Regions from separate parts of the Paenibacillus sp. WLX1005 genome, predicted to be linked through region 1. Evidence: riboswitches for the same ligand, from Rfam matches in the RefSeq annotation. Region 1 holds a riboswitch; each other region holds the start of a gene.
What was found. A riboswitch is a leader RNA that binds a small molecule or an ion and turns the genes downstream of it on or off. The one in region 1 is predicted to bind cyclic di-AMP.
Positions count from the first base shown of each region.

Region 2: it holds a riboswitch for cyclic di-AMP, as region 1 does, so the genes downstream of both, kdpF (K(+)-transporting ATPase subunit F) here and ACE3MZ_RS22595 (hypothetical protein) in region 1, are expected to answer to the same signal.
Region 3: it holds a riboswitch for cyclic di-AMP, as region 1 does, so the genes downstream of both, ACE3MZ_RS00415 (C40 family peptidase) here and ACE3MZ_RS22595 (hypothetical protein) in region 1, are expected to answer to the same signal.

Region 1 is NZ_CP176756.1:5,276,381-5,282,120, forward strand. Features, by position in the region: gene ACE3MZ_RS22570 (aldo/keto reductase) at 1-63, shown strand, start outside; gene ACE3MZ_RS22575 (DinB family protein) at 235-735, opposite strand; gene ACE3MZ_RS22580 (GNAT family N-acetyltransferase) at 1,067-1,645, opposite strand; gene ACE3MZ_RS22585 (hypothetical protein) at 1,713-2,036, opposite strand; gene ACE3MZ_RS22590 (oxidoreductase) at 2,238-2,939, opposite strand; gene ACE3MZ_RS22595 (hypothetical protein) at 3,070-3,483, opposite strand; cyclic di-AMP (ydaO/yuaA leader) riboswitch at 3,605-3,813, opposite strand; gene ACE3MZ_RS22600 (hypothetical protein) at 4,182-4,667, shown strand; gene ACE3MZ_RS22605 (universal stress protein) at 4,781-5,437, shown strand; gene ACE3MZ_RS22610 (DMT family transporter) at 5,635-5,740, shown strand, end outside.
Region 2 is NZ_CP176756.1:2,455,762-2,461,501, forward strand. Features, by position in the region: gene ACE3MZ_RS10645 (SMI1/KNR4 family protein) at 1-1,352, shown strand, start outside; cyclic di-AMP (ydaO/yuaA leader) riboswitch at 1,754-1,953, shown strand; cyclic di-AMP (ydaO/yuaA leader) riboswitch at 2,037-2,249, shown strand; gene kdpF (K(+)-transporting ATPase subunit F) at 2,537-2,617, shown strand; gene kdpA (potassium-transporting ATPase subunit KdpA) at 2,649-4,313, shown strand; gene kdpB (potassium-transporting ATPase subunit KdpB) at 4,486-5,740, shown strand, end outside.
Region 3 is NZ_CP176756.1:91,666-97,405, forward strand. Features, by position in the region: gene tadA (tRNA adenosine(34) deaminase TadA) at 7-519, opposite strand; gene motB (flagellar motor protein MotB) at 889-1,743, opposite strand; gene motA (flagellar motor stator protein MotA) at 1,727-2,536, opposite strand; gene ACE3MZ_RS00405 (hypothetical protein) at 2,725-3,018, shown strand; gene ACE3MZ_RS00410 (GNAT family N-acetyltransferase) at 3,186-3,689, opposite strand; gene ACE3MZ_RS00415 (C40 family peptidase) at 3,989-4,462, opposite strand; cyclic di-AMP (ydaO/yuaA leader) riboswitch at 4,474-4,612, opposite strand; gene ACE3MZ_RS00420 (YwhD family protein) at 5,109-5,636, shown strand.

The DNA of each region.
Region 1 (5,740 bases):
AAAACACTGGATGTGCAGCTGACTCCGCAAGAGATTGAACAGATCAACCATATTTTCGTCTAATCGAATTACCCCTCAGTAGAATATACAAGACCACAGCTCTCCTTTACCGGAATACGCTGTGGTCTTTGTTTGCTATATTCACTTCATCGTATACATCATACATCCGCTACATTTTGTTGTAGCAGCATTCATTGCTTCAATCGTTCAAGACTTGCAAGCAGCTCAATCCTTTTACGCTGGATAGCCTCCGCCCGGTGGCGGCCATGCTCCCAGCAATCTGCGGATGATTACAATCTCGCCAAGATGGTACGTATTGTGGGATGCGATATTGCGCAGGAATCCGGCAACCGTCTCTGTTGGGATATGAGTGAGCGGTGTCGCCAGCTCCAACGTCTGCGCCAACTCACAGGCGCTGTCGATGCCCTGCAAGAAATCGTCCAATACTTGCTGCCACGATGTCTCATCGGCGGCACGACTTTCCTGTGGCCAGCTCTCCGCTGGAATCGGCGGACGCTGCGGCTGTTCACCACGGACATGAGCGAGCATGAAATCCTGCCAGTACGTCATATGGCTGATCAGCTGATGGATCGTGTACGGCAAGCCGTCTACACGCTGCCCGGACAGCTCCAGATCAATATCGGATAATGCTTTGGCAATCGGCAAATGCCCTCTTTCCCCGATCAGGGATTGAACCAATGCTCTGGCAAAAGCTTGTTCTGCGGTTTGACTCATCTTCGTTCCCCCTCCGTTTCTAGCTAAATGTATATCATTCGGCAGCAAATTTCAACGCGAGCGGACGGAACCACAAGTGAACAACGCCCTTCGATGAATACGCATGCTCTCATTCGTCACTTCCAACCTTATTCGCACCATTCATGAATAGATACACATAACAAAAAGCCCCTCCGGTTTCCAGTGTTGATCTCATTGTGCCATGAGGTCTTTGTTCACTGTCTACCTTGAGGGGATGATACCAGGTGCTGCCTACTTCATCTGCATCACCAGTGAGGCTCTATTACGCACATCTTGTTGCCGCCAGTAAGATCACCAATCATTCAGACGATCAGGCATTGTTGAAGCGATATGCCAGCAATTGATCCTGCTCTGGCGTTTCCAGCGGTTCCTCGTCATATTTATAATTTGTATAATCAGCCAGCAAATGACGCCAGAAACGGCGGGTGTGCATATTGCGCCCGGTCGCATTCGTATGCAGCGCCCAGCTACCTTTGAATTGTTCAAATATATGCGTTGCTGCCTGCTGTGCCAGCCCTTTGCCACGGAACGAACGCATTAGGAAAAACTCATGCAGAAAATACTGCGCCTGCTCCCCATGCGGAATGTATGGTGGTGTAGAGACGAGCGCAAAGCCTGCCGGAATACCATCCACGCGTAACAGAAACGGGAACAAAATGCCGGGGTGCTGCCACCAGATTTTGAACACATCACTTTGCTGTGCCAGCGTTGCGCAGCGATCATCTTCCTCAAATACACCGTAACGGTTCGGTGTACGATCCCAGATTTCCGACATGTCATACAGGTAAAAGGGATACATATTGCAAATAATATGCTTGTCCGCCGCAGGGCAAAGCTCGATCTCCAGCTTATGTTCCGCGACCGGTTTAAGTTCCGGGTTACTATTCATACCAACCTCCTGCTGTTCGGGCATTGCCGCCGCTCGGCGACGTTGCCCTTCATTTTACAGCTCATTCCTACTTCTTCAGTACACCGGCTGCATGACGCAGCGCTGCCATTGCCTGTTTGACAAAGGCGCGATTTTCCGGCTCCCATTCATTCGGATCGTCCATAAACGAATCCTCGATAAAATCCTCCAGCCCACTGGCGATCTTCTTGCGTTCTGCCGGGCTAACATTTCCTTTACCACGCAATGTTTGCACCGCTGTGCGCATGTGACGGCACGATTGCTGCACAAAAGCATAATCGTCCTTGTCCCATGCTTTCGGGTTATCCATATCGTAAAAGGCAATCCATTTCTCAATCTGGGTTGCCGCCTGTTTGTCGTCCAATTGAGGCATGATCCATTCTCCATTTCGCGGCAGCATCCTGCTGCCCATCATCTTAATCTGGCGCGATCATCATTTCGTATTCTTGTACACCGTGCAAGCAGGCTTACCTTGTTGCCTGCCCAATACAGCAAACTACCGAAATATGCACATTCGCCAACCTTTATTGTATCCTCTTTGCCCGATGACGTATAGTATGCGCGAATATCGGATTCAGGAAGTAACCCGCTGCGTTGCGGAACCCGGAACATCTCCCAGCTCATGCAGACGATCGGAGTTGTACACATGTACACCCCGCTTCTCCATGCACGCCATCCGGTATAGCGCCCTCGCTACCTTTTCGGCAGGGATTGCTTTGTACTTGGCTAACGCCCCGCCCATAAGCGGCGACAGCACTTTGGCGAGAGCGGCACCGATGCGCTCGCCAGTACGTAATTCTTGTCGTTCCCCGAGCAATAGTGAGGGACGCGCTGTGGAGAAAGACGGATAATCCAGCCCAACCAGCTTGTGCTCCAACTCACCTTTGATACGGTTATAAAATATCTTGGATGTGCGATCTGCTCCCATCGCGCTCACTAGCAACAGCTGGGTTGCGCCTTGCCGCTTCGCCAGTTCTGCTACGCGCAGCGGATACGTCACATCGATCCGGTACATATTGTCCTGTGTACCGGCTTGTTTGATCGTAGTACCTAGACAGCAGTACACATCATCAGCAACCAGGTCGTCCAGATGGTCGTCCAGCCGCTCGTAATCTACGAGGATCTGGGTAATGCGGGGCGTGTTGTCCCATTCCGGCACACGTTTGCGCACCAGAACGACGATTTGCCGATATTCCGGCGCGTCCAGCAGTATAGAAGTTAGCGCGCTGCCTACCAATCCGGTTGCTCCAGCAATGAGTGCTACTTTGTCCGTCATACGATCATCTCCAAACTTCATAAGTGTAAGTATGTACCGCCTGCTACCGATAAGAACGGCATGCAGCGGCATGATGGTGGATTCTTTATCATTATACCCGCTTCTAGTGGAGATGAGCCTGTGCGCCCTGTCACAACAAAAAGGCGACACTGCCGCCATTCGTATGGACAATATGATCCGCGCCCAGACCTTTGTAAATCATGCGTGAATTGCTACTTTCGGTAATGACATAGATCGGATCGCTCGTCCATGAACGGCACATCTGGATATAACGGCAGCACAGGGGCAAGCTCCGTTCAAACAGATATACTTTACCGACCGTCATCTGCGGCAAACACCACTCATCCTGACGCTGAGTATCCAGCAGCAGCACATGATGGATGCCCATCCGTTCCATTTTAACTTTCTCACTATAGCTGTTCACGATCGCGGCAAAATCAATACCTTTTACTTTGAGCAGCTGCATAAACTGCTCTCCTGCCCGCGTCGCCGGAGATACCAGCACATAGGGCCTTGGTAACTCCGATTCCTGCTCCAACTCCATCTCTTTTCTCCTCCAATGTGTGAAGGCAAACAAAAAAGAAGCGCACAAGAGGTACCCTCGCCGCTTCTCAGGCATTCCGAACAGCACACACCTGTGTCCTACCGGATGTCATGATCATTGTCGCCTCTCTTAATTCAGCTTACGAGGTTAGCTGACGGATTCGGGAGTAAGAGTCTCCCTACGGATTCGATGCTGTTATACATAACAGGCATCTTTGTTCCGATTCACCCCTGAAAAGCACCTACTGGCACTTCTCGCTGGTTCCCCCGCTCTCCGCACGAATCTGCCCGGATGGCAGTACAGCGTACAGACATTCAGCTGGTAACAGCATACGAATATCATCGTATGCCGAAATTTATGAACTCGAGACGAATCATACTCCCGTCCACGATCAAAGTAAAGGCAGACGGAATGCGGTTTTGTGCCAATTTGATGGTTTAGGCACATGATGCAATGACTTTTCTCTCGTATTCGCCTGCTTACGCCATATTATTTCATTTTCCTGCAATTTTGTGAAAAGAACAGAAAAACGGAGCATTATGATGATGCGGCTATGAATCGCTAGGATGAATCCGATTACATGAGCATCTTCCATCCCAAATCGGCAGGGATCACGGTTAGATTTCGTTTACGCTATCACGGATATGCCCTATGATGGCTCACAACGAAACCTTACATTACAAGGAGTGTATGTAAAAATGATCATGACTGCTGTTCCGCTGGTTGAAAATCTCGTCCGTTCCCATTGTTCTGTTGTTGATACTGCGCGTATTCGGCATATGGAGCTGTTTGTGTATGATCATCAACGGCTGGCATTGCCGGATCATTGCGAATTTCTGCATTGCGGATTGCTGCGTGTCTGCGGAAATGGTGTAGCAGGCTGGGCGGAATTTGAATTTTCCGACGGTACGACCCATCTTGATCTGGTGAAATGGGCATCTGTCTTCACTCGGTTAAAAGGACAGACGAGCTTGCAGGCGATACAGTATATTCAGCAGCATGAGTCGCAATGGGGCTTCACCCGTACGCATCTGGCAGGCGAAGCACTGGTAGACTGGCATAAAAGTCTGCTTGGTACTGCAAATGCTGAAAAGAGTAGCTTGGATGCGGGTAGCGTAGCGTCTTCTTTACCAGTGGAACGAAATTTTTTGAATCATTATTGCAGCGCATATTATTCTTTTTAGTCTGTGGTGGTTAAGTGTCTGTATAGGCGTGAACAAACGGCTTGTTAGCCGCTTTGGGTCACAGAGGTCCGATATATGACAATTGATACTTATATAAAGGGGCGTTACAGGTCATGCACGAAGAAAAGATCATGGTCGGTGTACATTACAATCTGAATGGTGAACGGCTGATCCGGCGCGGTATCCGGCTTGCCCAGCTGCTTCAGGCACCACTGATCGTACTGAGTATACTGGATGAACCCGTGAGCGAATTGGATATGGACGACCAGAATTATTACAACAGCTGGAAAAAACTGACCGAAGAAGCCGGGGGCAACTTTATGGTCGTTCAGCGCGAAGGACGCGATCTCTCAGAAGCGATTGCGACGGCAGCACACCGCAGTCAAGTCACCCAGCTCATTATCGGGCAATCGGTTCGTTCCTTCTGGGAAGAAATGACCGGGAGTTCGCTAATTAACGATCTGCTGGAGCAGCTGGGGGCAATCGATCTACATATCGTTGCGGTACAGCGAATGAAAGCCAATCTGGAAGAGACGCACGAGGATGGAGTCGAGGTAGACGTGATTCATACGCCGAAGGGCTACCAGATTCGCTACGAAACCGATAAGCCGATTGTGGCGGAAGGTGTCTTTTTCAAAAAGATGCATACGGATTTTGAAAATGGATTATTAAAGTTGCATATTGATGGGGAGTATCAGTATTTGAAGGTGTCAAAAGGGACGCTGGTGGATGCCGAACCACTGGAGCGAATGTTGGATATGCAGGATTAAGATGTCTTCTTCTGAGTACTTGAGTATGGATATTGAATATCAAATGATTCCAAGAAACAGCCGAGTGAGATTCGCATCTGTATCTCCGGCTGTTTCTTGGATTGCCCTTTCCATGCAAAAAGCGTATGATGTAACGTGCTGACTGACATCATATGGTAGCTTTTACGCGTTTGCGGATGGAAAGGAAGGGAAGCACGTTGAACACATTAACACCAATGAAACGGGTGGCGCTGATTGCGTCGCTGGTCTTTTTATGGGGGATTTCTTGGTCGATTTATAAAGTAGCGCTTGCCTATACACCGC
Region 2 (5,740 bases), 2.8 Mb from region 1:
TTTTTGGGCTGCAATTTCTGAGCTTGAACGAAATGCTCAGCGAGTGGAAAATTTGGTCTGATTTGGAGAGTGATTATCAGGAGCTTGGTGATCATTATTCGATTCCTTCCGGTTGGGTCAAGGAGCAATATATTAACCGCAAATGGATTCCATTTTGCCATGATGGTGGTGGGAATCATCTTGGTATTGATCTGGACCCTGATGAGAACGGAGTTGTCGGTCAGGTAATTAACTTTGGGCGTGATGAAGAAACGAAATTTGTCATCGCTCATAATTTGGGTGAATTTATCCATTTCATGCGCAACACAGTGCGTGAAGGTAATTATACAGTCGAGCAAGAAGATGGCATGGGATACTGGATGTATGGACGCAATGATCAGGCGCGACTGTTGCGGGATGCTCAGCAGTTTGCACTGGGCGACGTAGTATCCTCGACATCTGTTCCTGCCTCGGCGACGGAATTTGCAGATTGGATGGGGCGCTTGTCTTTGCCATGGCAGGATTTGATTCGTATGGAAAATGCAGCTCCAGAAGACTTTGAACGTCAGTATCGCATCTATTTGACCGATGAAAATTTGACCGATGTAAGTGGATTGGAACGATGCAAGGAAGTACGTGAGCTGAGTTTGTCACGCAATCAGGTGACGGATATCCAGCCGCTTGTTCATTGCCGGGAATTGAAGAATCTGTATTTGATCAAAAATCCGATTAGCGATCTGCGTCCATTGTCTCGGTTGCCTTATTTGTATTATTTGAACATTTCGGGCACAGCAGTGAGTGATCTAAGCCCTCTGGCTGAACTGCCACGTCTTACGCAACTGGATTGTAGCGATACCCCTGTTGAAGACTATCGTCCGTTAACAGGGATCGCTACATTGACCGATTTGACAATCTCATCACCTTCGCACGAGACGGCGCAGATCATCAGTAGCATGCGTCAATTACGTCATTTAACGGTGAACGAAGCCTATGCCTGGCGATTGCAGGACTGGCAGCAGATTGCCACCTTACCGTTAACTTCCTTGAAGGTCAACGGTGCTGCTTGGAACGATGTCGAGCATCTACGTGCATTGGATCAATTACAGGAACTATCGTTACAAAATGTACGTCTGGATGACGCTTCTGCGTTGGCACATTTGCCATCTTTGCAAAAGTTAAGTCTGTTGCAAAATACGGATATAGGGGAATTGGTGAACATCACCTCCTCGCCGACACTGCGCAGTTTTCTCGGTAGCTTTGTACAATTCGATCAGGTAAAAGATGGCTTTGTGCAGAATGTCGATTTTTCCAGTTTGATTGGTGATGTAACCGATGAGCAGAGAGAAGTCTGGTCGAATTACAACCGCCGCTAAGTAAACAAATACCTGCCGGAGCACTCATTGTGCTTCGGTTTTTTGGCGTGTCTATCATATCCACGCAGAGTAGTATTTATGAATACATAGGCTTACAAATGACATTGAAAATAATGACATATCTTGTTTCATTCAGTTACGAAAACGATGCGTGATATGTTGAAACAAAATGTAAAAAGTGAGCAAACGCGAGCAAAACAGAGGAAAAACTAGCCTGCGATAGGTAGCAATTTACTAAAGTTTTAAAAATCAAACTTGCGGGCAAAAAGGGCTTTTTTTGCCTTTTTGATCCACTTTACTCTTGGGTGCGACAGGCGTAATATACATTTCAGGATTTAGAGATTCACCGGTAACGGGAATCGCTATTGTTCAGAATAAACCAACGTATAACAATGTTTCTTGTTCTTGTATTGCTGAGTTTCCGGTCATGCCGGAAAACGGGGGAACCAATCTGTAGTATGACGGAGGTGTGAGAGCCGCCGTTAGACTGCACGGGGTGAATCCGTCAGCACCGGTAACCATGGGACCGGCGCTGATGGTAGGGCGACTCTCACCGCCCGAATCCGACAGCTAACCTCGTAAGCAGAAGTCGAGAGAGGAGTGTGGAACTTGTGCCTACATGACACAGGGTAAACAAAGCTCTGTGTTTTCTTGTGCTCTTTTGGGAACATTCTGAACCTTGTACAATCAATTGCGCTTAATTTCCGAATGGTGGGCAGCTTCATCGTCTATCCGCCGGAAAGCGGGGGAACCAATCGTCACGCTGTATAGGCTGGTATTGCTTAGGCAACCGCTTTGTACAGTATAGACATGGGGTGAATTCCGGTAGTGACCGGAACGGGCAATCTTCCAGCCCGAACCCGACAGCTAACCTCGTCAGCGAATCAGGGAGAACTTATATCCGGCTTGAACCGGCGAAACGATTGCAGTCATCATGTTATGACTGTGCAGGTTTCGTGCGGTCCATAGGAGAAGCCCGGTGAAAAGTTCCATTTTACCGAGGCTTCTTTTTTTGCGCCCAATTTCCGGATATATACGATATTAACAAGTAATTAATTTGGATTGAAGGAGTTACGTACCATGCTAGATTTAATCATGATTGTGTTGATACTACTCATTGCATTCGCGCTTGGAGGACTGGGAGAATGGTCGTCCAGAGTGATCGGGGAAAGAGGGAAGGAACAATGACCTGGTTATTATGGATTATCATTGCAGGCGTACTGTTGTATCTATGTTATGCCCTGATCTATCCCGAGAAATTCTAAACCGAAACCAACAGAAGAGAGTGGAGTGAGTATGTTAGCATACATCGGAGTTGCTGTTACTTTATTAATCGCGCTGTTACTGGCTCGTCCAATGGGCTTGTATATGGCTCGCGTATTTGATTATAATCCGGGGCGTCTGGATCGCTGGTTCGGACCACTGGAGAAATTGATTTTTAAAATAGGCGGTATTCGCCAGAGCAACCAAACGTGGAAACAATACGCCGCAGCGTTGCTAGTGAGCAATACAATTCTGATTTTGATTGTATATATCGTTTTTCGATTGCAGGACAAGCTGCCGATGAATCCTGCGGGGATCGCAGCGATGAGCCCGGACTTAGCGTTTAACACGGCAATCAGTTTTATGACAAATACAAATTTGCAGCATTATAGCGGAGAAAGTGGATTGTCGCTGTTCTCGCAAATGACAGCGATCATTCTAATGATGTTCATGTCACCAGCTACTGGTATTGCTGTAGCAATCGCATTTATTCGTGGGCTGGCAGGCAAGCCACTTGGTAACTTTTTCGTCGATCTGACACGGGCAATTACACGCATTTTGTTACCACTGGCAATTGTGGCTGCGCTGGTATTTATCAGTCTGGGCGTACCGCAAACGATGCAAACGTCGGTTACTGCCAATACGATGCAGGGTGCACAGCAAGAGATTGGTATGGGACCAATCGGCAGCTTCCTAGCGATCAAAGAACTGGGCAACAACGGCGGTGGCTTCTTCGGTGCCAACTCCGCACATCCATTTGAGAATCCGAACGGTTTTAGTAATATGCTGCAAATGCTGTTGATGCTGCTTGTACCGATGTCGCTGCCTTTTACGTATGGACGTATGGTGAATAATCTGAAGCAGGGACGCGTATTGTTCGTTTCGATGGCGATGATGTTTATCGTTATGCTGAGCGTATCGCTATACGCCGAGCATCAGGGCAATCCGCTGATCAATCAGCTTGGATTGCAGCAAAGTGCAGGTTCGATGGAAGGGAAAGAAGTACGCTTTGGCGTAGAGCAATCATCATTGTATTCGGTCGTAACGACTGCTTCTGAAACAGGCGCAATCAATACGATGCACGATACGTTGACACCGCTTGGCGGCATGGTCACGATCAGCAATATGATGCTGAATACAGTCTTCGGTGGCTCTGGGGTCGGTATGATGAACGTACTCATGTATGCGATTATATCAGTCTTTCTGTCCGGTCTGATGGTTGGGCGTACACCAGAATTCCTCGGTCGTAAGATTGAAGGAAAAGAGATGAAGCTGATTGCGGTTACGCTATTAATTCAGCCACTACTCATTCTGGCACCTACGGCGCTGGCACTAACGTATTATCCAGATACAATCTCCAATCCGAGCTTCCATGGATTGACGCAGGCATTGTACGAATTTACATCTTCTGCGGCTAACAACGGATCAGGGTTCGAGGGATTGGGCGATAATACGCCATTCTGGAATATTTCGACTGGTGCAGTCATGTTTATAGCACGCTTCTTTTCGATGGTAACTCTGCTTGCCGTTGCTGGTTCGTTGCTCGCCAAGACGCCAGTTCCAGAAAGCAGCGGTACACTGCGTACCGATCAAGCGATATTTGGTGGTGTGTTCGTTGTGATCGTCGTGTTGGTTGGCGCATTGACCTTCTTCCCGGCGCTCGTACTGGGGCCGATTGCAGAACAATTGACCCTGTAATCTCATAACATGCTATATATCGCGCTGTATCCCACAAGCGATATCGTGATATCACCAACGTCGTTATATCATTAACGACATAGGCTGCGCCATGAATCCAAACATCAATACGTGTACATTCAGGTATGTCCATACAATAGAAATAAGTGACAATCAGGTGGAGGAATCAGCAATGAAAAATCAAGCTTCCGTGATGAACCGGGAACTGATAACGAAAGCATTACAGCAGTCGTTTGTAAAATTAAACCCGCTGCTTATGATCAAAAATCCGGTCATGTTTGTCGTCGAGGTTGGATTGGTGATCAGCATTCTGCTGATCTTCGTTCCAAACGCATTTGGCGAATCGGTATCGACTGGTTTCAATATTACCGTTTCTCTGATCCTGCTACTGACGATACTATTCGCCAATTTTGCCGAAGCACTCGCAGAAGGACGCGGTAAAGCACAAGCAGATTCACTCAAAAAAACGAAAAAAGAAATTACCGCCCACAAAGTCGATGGGGAACGCATCATCGAAGTACCGTCCACCGATCTGCGCAAAGGCGATATCGTCAAAATAACGCAGGGTGAAATGATCCCCGGTGACGGTGAAGTGATCAAAGGTCTGGCCTCTGTAGATGAATCCGCCATTACCGGTGAATCAGCACCTGTGATCAAAGAAGCCGGTGGCGACTTTAGCGCTGTGACTGGCGGTACCATGGTCATCAGTGACGAGATCATCGTGCGCATTACTAGCGATCCCGGTGAATCGTTTATGGATCGTATGATCAGTCTCGTGGAAGGTGCTGAACGTCAGAAGACGCCGAATGAGATTGCGCTCAATACCGTACTGATCAGCTTGACCATCATCTTCCTGATGGTTGTTGTAACCTTGCCATTTATGGGCAACTATCTCGGCATCAATCTGGCTGTACCGGTATTGATCTCACTGCTAGTCTGTCTAATCCCGACAACAATCGGTGGGCTGCTATCTGCAATCGGGATCGCCGGGATGGACCGGGTTACCCGCTTCAATGTACTGGCAATGTCTGGTAAAGCAGTCGAAGCATCCGGTGATATCAATACGATCATTCTCGATAAAACAGGTACCATCACCTACGGTAACCGGATGGCGAGCGAATTCGTTCCAACCGACGGTCATACCGCTGAAGAAGTCGGACAATGGGCAGCGATCAGCTCCGCCTACGATGAGACACCAGAAGGACGTTCCGTACTGGAATTGATGAAAAAGCAAGGCTGGACGTTTGATCAGGATGCATCTGTCGGTGCCGATGTGATTGAGTTTAAAGCTGAGACGCGCATGAGCGGTCTGGATTTAAACAATGGACGCAAAGTACGTAAGGGCGCTGTTGATGCAGTCCGTAACTGGGTGACCGCTCAGGGCGGAACGATCCCGCCATCGCTGCAAGCAAGCAATGACAAGATTG
Region 3 (5,740 bases), 390 kb from region 1:
TAGCAGCTATGTGTAATCCTTTTGTACGTCTGTCTGACGTTCTAGCCGCGCCTGCTTCAGCTTTACGCGCAAGTCGCGGAAAAAGTCAGTCAGCAGGGCAGCGCATTCTTCCTGCATGATTCCTTCCAATACTTCGGTACGATGATTAAAGCGCGGTTCTTGTAGCAGATTCATCAGTGTGCCAGCACAACCTGCCTTGGGATCCGTTGTACCGTATACAACGGTTGGCACACGGCTTTGAACGATCGCACCGGCACACATCGGGCATGGCTCTAGTGTAACGTATAGCGTACAGTCTAGCAGCCGCCATGATCCGAGCGTTTCGCTAGCTTCGCGAATGGCTATGATCTCGGCATGGGCGGTAGCGTCGTGAGTCGTTTCACGCAGATTGTAGCCGCGTCCGATGATTTCGTTATTTTTGACGATAACGGCACCGATAGGGACTTCACCTAGCGCTTCGGCTTTGCGCGCTTCTAGGATCGCCTCTTTCATCCAGTGCTGATAGGAAGTATTCGAAATGGTAAACCCTTCTTTCTATTGTGGATACATATGGCACTTGTCCATCGAACAAATATTCGTTGTTAACAGCTTGTGGACAAAACTGTGGATAACTATGTTTTGTTGTGGAAAACTTACTTTTTAATCGTTTTTGTTAATAACTTTTAAGAGAATGAAGACAGCGAGAGAGCAGGCACCGTATAGGCTGGCGCGATTTGGACAGCTATGGGACATTTTCTATACGTATCAAATGTTTTCCACAGGCTTTCGACTCAATTTTAGGCAATTTAGGCGCTAATTTCAATTATAATCCACAGGCAAAAAAACGGATACCGAGTATATCGGCATCCGTTATAACGAGAACATAGCGTTCCCATTTCATATATACGATTAGTTACTAGTGTCGCTTCCATTACCGACAATGGATTGAAGAGTCGGATTCACATCGCTATCTACATATTTACGAACGATTGCAACCTCAACGCGGCGGTTTTTGGCACGTCCGACATTGGTTGAGTTGTCGGCAATCGGATGGTACTGACCATAGCCGATTGCACTGAATTTACGTGGGTCGAGTTTCTGGTTGAGCAATAGAATTTGCATAAAGTTCAGTGCACGGTCCGAACTCAGATTCCAGTTGGAAGTATATCTGGAGTTGGAGATCGGTACGTTATCTGTGTGACCGGAGACGATAATATCATAATCCGGAATCGCTTGTAAAATAGAGGATAAGGATTTGGCTAGCATACGAGAATCGGTTTTGACCGTTGCCTGACCGGAAGCGAACAGCGTATTATCGCTAATTGTTACTTTCAGTTCAGACTGGTTCAGCTTGGTCGTTAACTGAGAGCTGAGTCCGTTTTCTTTGATATACTGATCCAGTTTGCGTTTGAGATTCTCCAGATCTTGTTGTTCCTGCTTTTGCAGTGCTGCACGCAGTTTTTGCTGAGAAGACTTTTGTTCGGAATTGTCAGCTGCGGCTGCGGTATTGTCTTGTTGATTTTTGCTCGGAACTTCACCTTCTGTTGGAGCCATCGCATTCTCATCCAGTACACCACTACCGCCTGTAAAGGCAGCGCTCATTGCTTTGGCCATCTGTTGGAACTTGGCAGCATCCAGCGAGCTCATGGAGAACAGAGTAATAAAGAGTGCTAACAGCAGGGTCATCAAGTCGGAATAGGGGAGCAACCAGCTCTCATCGGCATGCTCCTCATGGGGTTCATGTCGTTTACCCTTCTTGCTCACCGCCGCCGCCTCCTTCCTGTTGTCCCTCTAGCTCAATTTTTTCCGTTGGAGTCAGGAACACTGCCAGTTTTTGACTGATTGCCATGGTCGATACGCCGGATTGAATCGATAGCAAACCTTCGACCATCATCAGCTTAATCTCCACTTCTGCTTTGGACAGACGCTTCAATTTATTGGCCATCGGATGCCACAATACATAACCGGTAAAGATACCGAGAACCGTTGCGATAAACGCACCAGCGATCGCGTGGGAGAGCTTTTCCATATCACTCAAATCGGCAAGGGCGGCGATCAGACCGACAACCGCACCGAGTACCCCGAGTGTAGGAGCATACATACCCGCCTGTGAGAAGATCAACGCGCCAGAGCGGTGACGTTCCTCGGTAGCATTAATATCTTCCATCAGTACATCCTGCACAAACTCCTGATCATTACCATCAATGATCATCCGCATTCCATTGCGGAGAAAGGAATTGTCGATTTCTTCAACTTTGGACTCCAGCGCCAGTAAACCTTCGCGGCGAGTAATCGAAGCCCAATCCATGAATGTACGAACCAGTTCCTTTTTGTCGAGCAGGGTCTGGTTTTTGAAAATGATCCCGAACAGCTTCGGAACACGTTTGACTTCGGGCATCGGGAAAGCCATAAAGATCGTTGCGGCTGTACCTACGAGGATGATAACATAAGCAGCTGGGTTATTAACCAGACTGACCAGGGGAGCACCCTTGAGGATCATACCGACAACTAGAGAGAGAACCCCGAGTACCAGACCAAGAATTGTTGAAATTTGCATAATACACCTCGTCCATGAGTATATGTTGTATTGCCTGCATCATTCTCTTCCATGGAATGATGGCATTGCTTCATTCGCTGATACTTTTGTTATCGACAGAATATGATGCTTTATGAAGAGTTTTTTGAGTTATAATGGAAAGAAGTTGGCAATTGTAACAATATTGACAGATGGACTGGAGGTTCGTTATGGGCGTGAAGCATGGACGCGAGTATGAGGATATACTGACAGATTTGACGACAGCACTGGACTTGATTCCCGATTGTTATCTGTTTTTTCAGATGCCGCCGGAAGAATGGGCAGGACTGCAACCGGATGAGCGTCGGGAAGTACAGGAAGCGCTGGCAGAGGATCTTTTTTATGCGCTGGGTTCCGAACCTTCCATTCAGGTTGGTAGCGGAGTGGTCATTTATGCAGCAGATACACACCGGATCGATATTTTGATTGGAGAAACGGAAATGACCTTTGTTCCGCTCATCTGATGAAGACCGTGATATGAATATAAATGGGTAAATCAAAAAGACCAGATTGTGGGAGATAGCTGCATGCTTCTCTAAGCGATCTGGTCTTTTGGCATTAAGTAGAGAGCGAGAATCATAATGTCGTTACCGATATTCGATATACAGAGTTTCTTGATAGAGGTTACAGATTACGCTGTATCTTCACCTTGCTCATACACCATACAGTAAAATGGCTTCATGCCATCTGGTGTGCGGCGGTCATACGTATCGGTAATATGAAAATCAGCCTTTTGGTATGTGCGAATAGCGCGCTGATTCCAGGTGAGGACTTCCAAATCAATCTCTGCTTCAGGTTGACGTGTGATTGCTTCCTGAGTAATAACGCGGACAAAATGTTCACCATACCCGTTACCACACAGATCAGGTCGCATGCCAACCCCTAATCTGATCGTACCTTCTAGCGGGAAAAATTGAGCAAAGCCACATAACACACCATCGGCGTCCATTACAGAAGCATATTGCTGGTGACGCAGCTGTGGATCGCCAAACTCGACCTCCAGTTGCTTCATTTGCTCCCACGGCATCCAGCCATAAATATCGTACGGCGCCTCATATACCCATGTACAAATATCAGCCGCATGAGCTTCCGTCATTGGCGTAACTGCAAAGGGTGGGGTTAGGGAAACGGGCATAAAAGATTGCTCCTTTACCATATGATTTAACAACGCAAAACACGGGTATAAATTAAAAAATAATTCAAATAAATAATGGAAAATGTGTTTACCATAATTATGAGATGTTTAATAAGTAGTAGACATAATTATAGATGTTGTTCCAAAATCTTATTTAACTTTTTAATGAAAAAGTGTAACTAATCCAATATTTTCTTCGTTTATATAGTATAGAACAAAATAAAAAAACCGCAAAAGATTCTGGCGGGAATCTCTTACGGTTAATAAATAAAAATGATCAAACAGATAAAAGTCGTATATTAATTGTCGGTTGCAAACGTGTCAAAGCTGTAGTTGCTCATTACGCGTTTTGCGCCGACATAACGTTCTGCATAGTAGTCCATGCTCAGGTTGTCGATGCGTACGCCTCTGGATGTAGAAGCATGTGCAAATTGCGTGCTGCTTACCATGACTCCAACATGTGAAACTCCTGCTCCAGTCGTGTTGAAGAAGACGAGGTCTCCAGCTTGCAGATTGTCTCTGCTTACTGCGTCGCCTACTTGGAATTGCGATGTGGATTGACGCGGCAGATCGATGTTCATTTTACCGAATACATATTGAGTGAATCCGGAGCAATCGAAACCGTTAAATGAAGTTCCCCCGATGCGGTACGGTGTTCCCATTGCTGGATCAATGATCTGGTCCATTTTGGAATCAGCATGTGCACTGCTATTCCCCATAACAGTAAATGCAATTGCGAATCCCATAAGTGCGGCGGTTAGTTTCTTTTTCATGTTCAAAATCATTTGTCCCCTTCCAATGCCTACGAGGTTAGCTTAAGGATTCGGTAGAAGGCTTCCCCTATGATCCCTCTCTTGCAAGATCAATTCACCCAAAACGGTTCCCCCGTTTCCCGGTGCCACGGAATTTGGCTTTACGCTTGATTAATGCACCGTATGACGTATGACGATATCCAACTTTTTCGACAAAATTCAGCTTTTCTGGTAAAAGTTACAAGATAACCTTCTAAAGTTTACAAAGTTGTTACTAAAAACTCGCTGGGTTTATTCTAACAGAGCTTTTTTACTTTGGCAACGTTTGATAACTGTTTTTCTATGAAAATTATTGTCATCTTTATGACATGGCATGGTGAAAACCGCGCCAATAAAGGGATTACATTTATTAAAAAAAATTCATTTTTAAGCGTAAAGTGATGATTGTTTACGCGCAAACTGGATGATTCGTGATTACTTTCCTTTTTTTCGGTCATTTTTTTGTAAACTTTAGACTTTTGCCGATATTTGTTTTAATTTTTTGATACTTTATATGACATAAGCGGCGTAGAATTGGCTTTTTGACCCCAAACCGCTACAATCATGGTAAAATCAATCATATGAAGATATCGGTTCATACTTGAACAGAAAAGGAGTTATTTTTATCATGGATCAAAATCAACAACCTGAACAACAACCTGCCAAAAAATCAATGTCTTTAAATATTATTAGCAGTAGCGCCAAGAGTACGAAACACAAAGGTTTTGGTGCTGGTTCTATCAATCTCAACAATGTTTCTCCTATTATTATTGACCGCGGCGAAGCCAGTATTGATATTGGCGCGATGCATGCGAAAAGTAAAGTAGAGCGTGGGATCAAATTCAGCGCCAATCGCGAAGACGTAGTAGATGGACGTCAAGTATGGGTCGTTTGGGTAGCGGTAGACAAGCAGCCGGAAGGCGGCAGTTATGCTGGAGCAACCGCATGTGAAATGTGGATTAATGAAGAAGAAAAAAGAGGCTGGAAAATTCTCGCCGATCACGTCAACAAATTGGACTATGCGATTAAACGCCGTATTATGCTGAGTGAACTAGGTAGCGAAGACAAAGCAGCTTTGAAAAAGCTCTTGTCTACGCATAATGAAGACTGGTGGAACCGTTCGCCAGAGGAATTAAAAGAAGCGCTAGAAGGCTGACGTTCGATGACTCGCCAAATGTGAATACGAATGAGATCCTGAATGTCAGGACTATCTGATGAAGCAACACATGGTAATGTCCATTTGGCGCGCACAAAATCGTT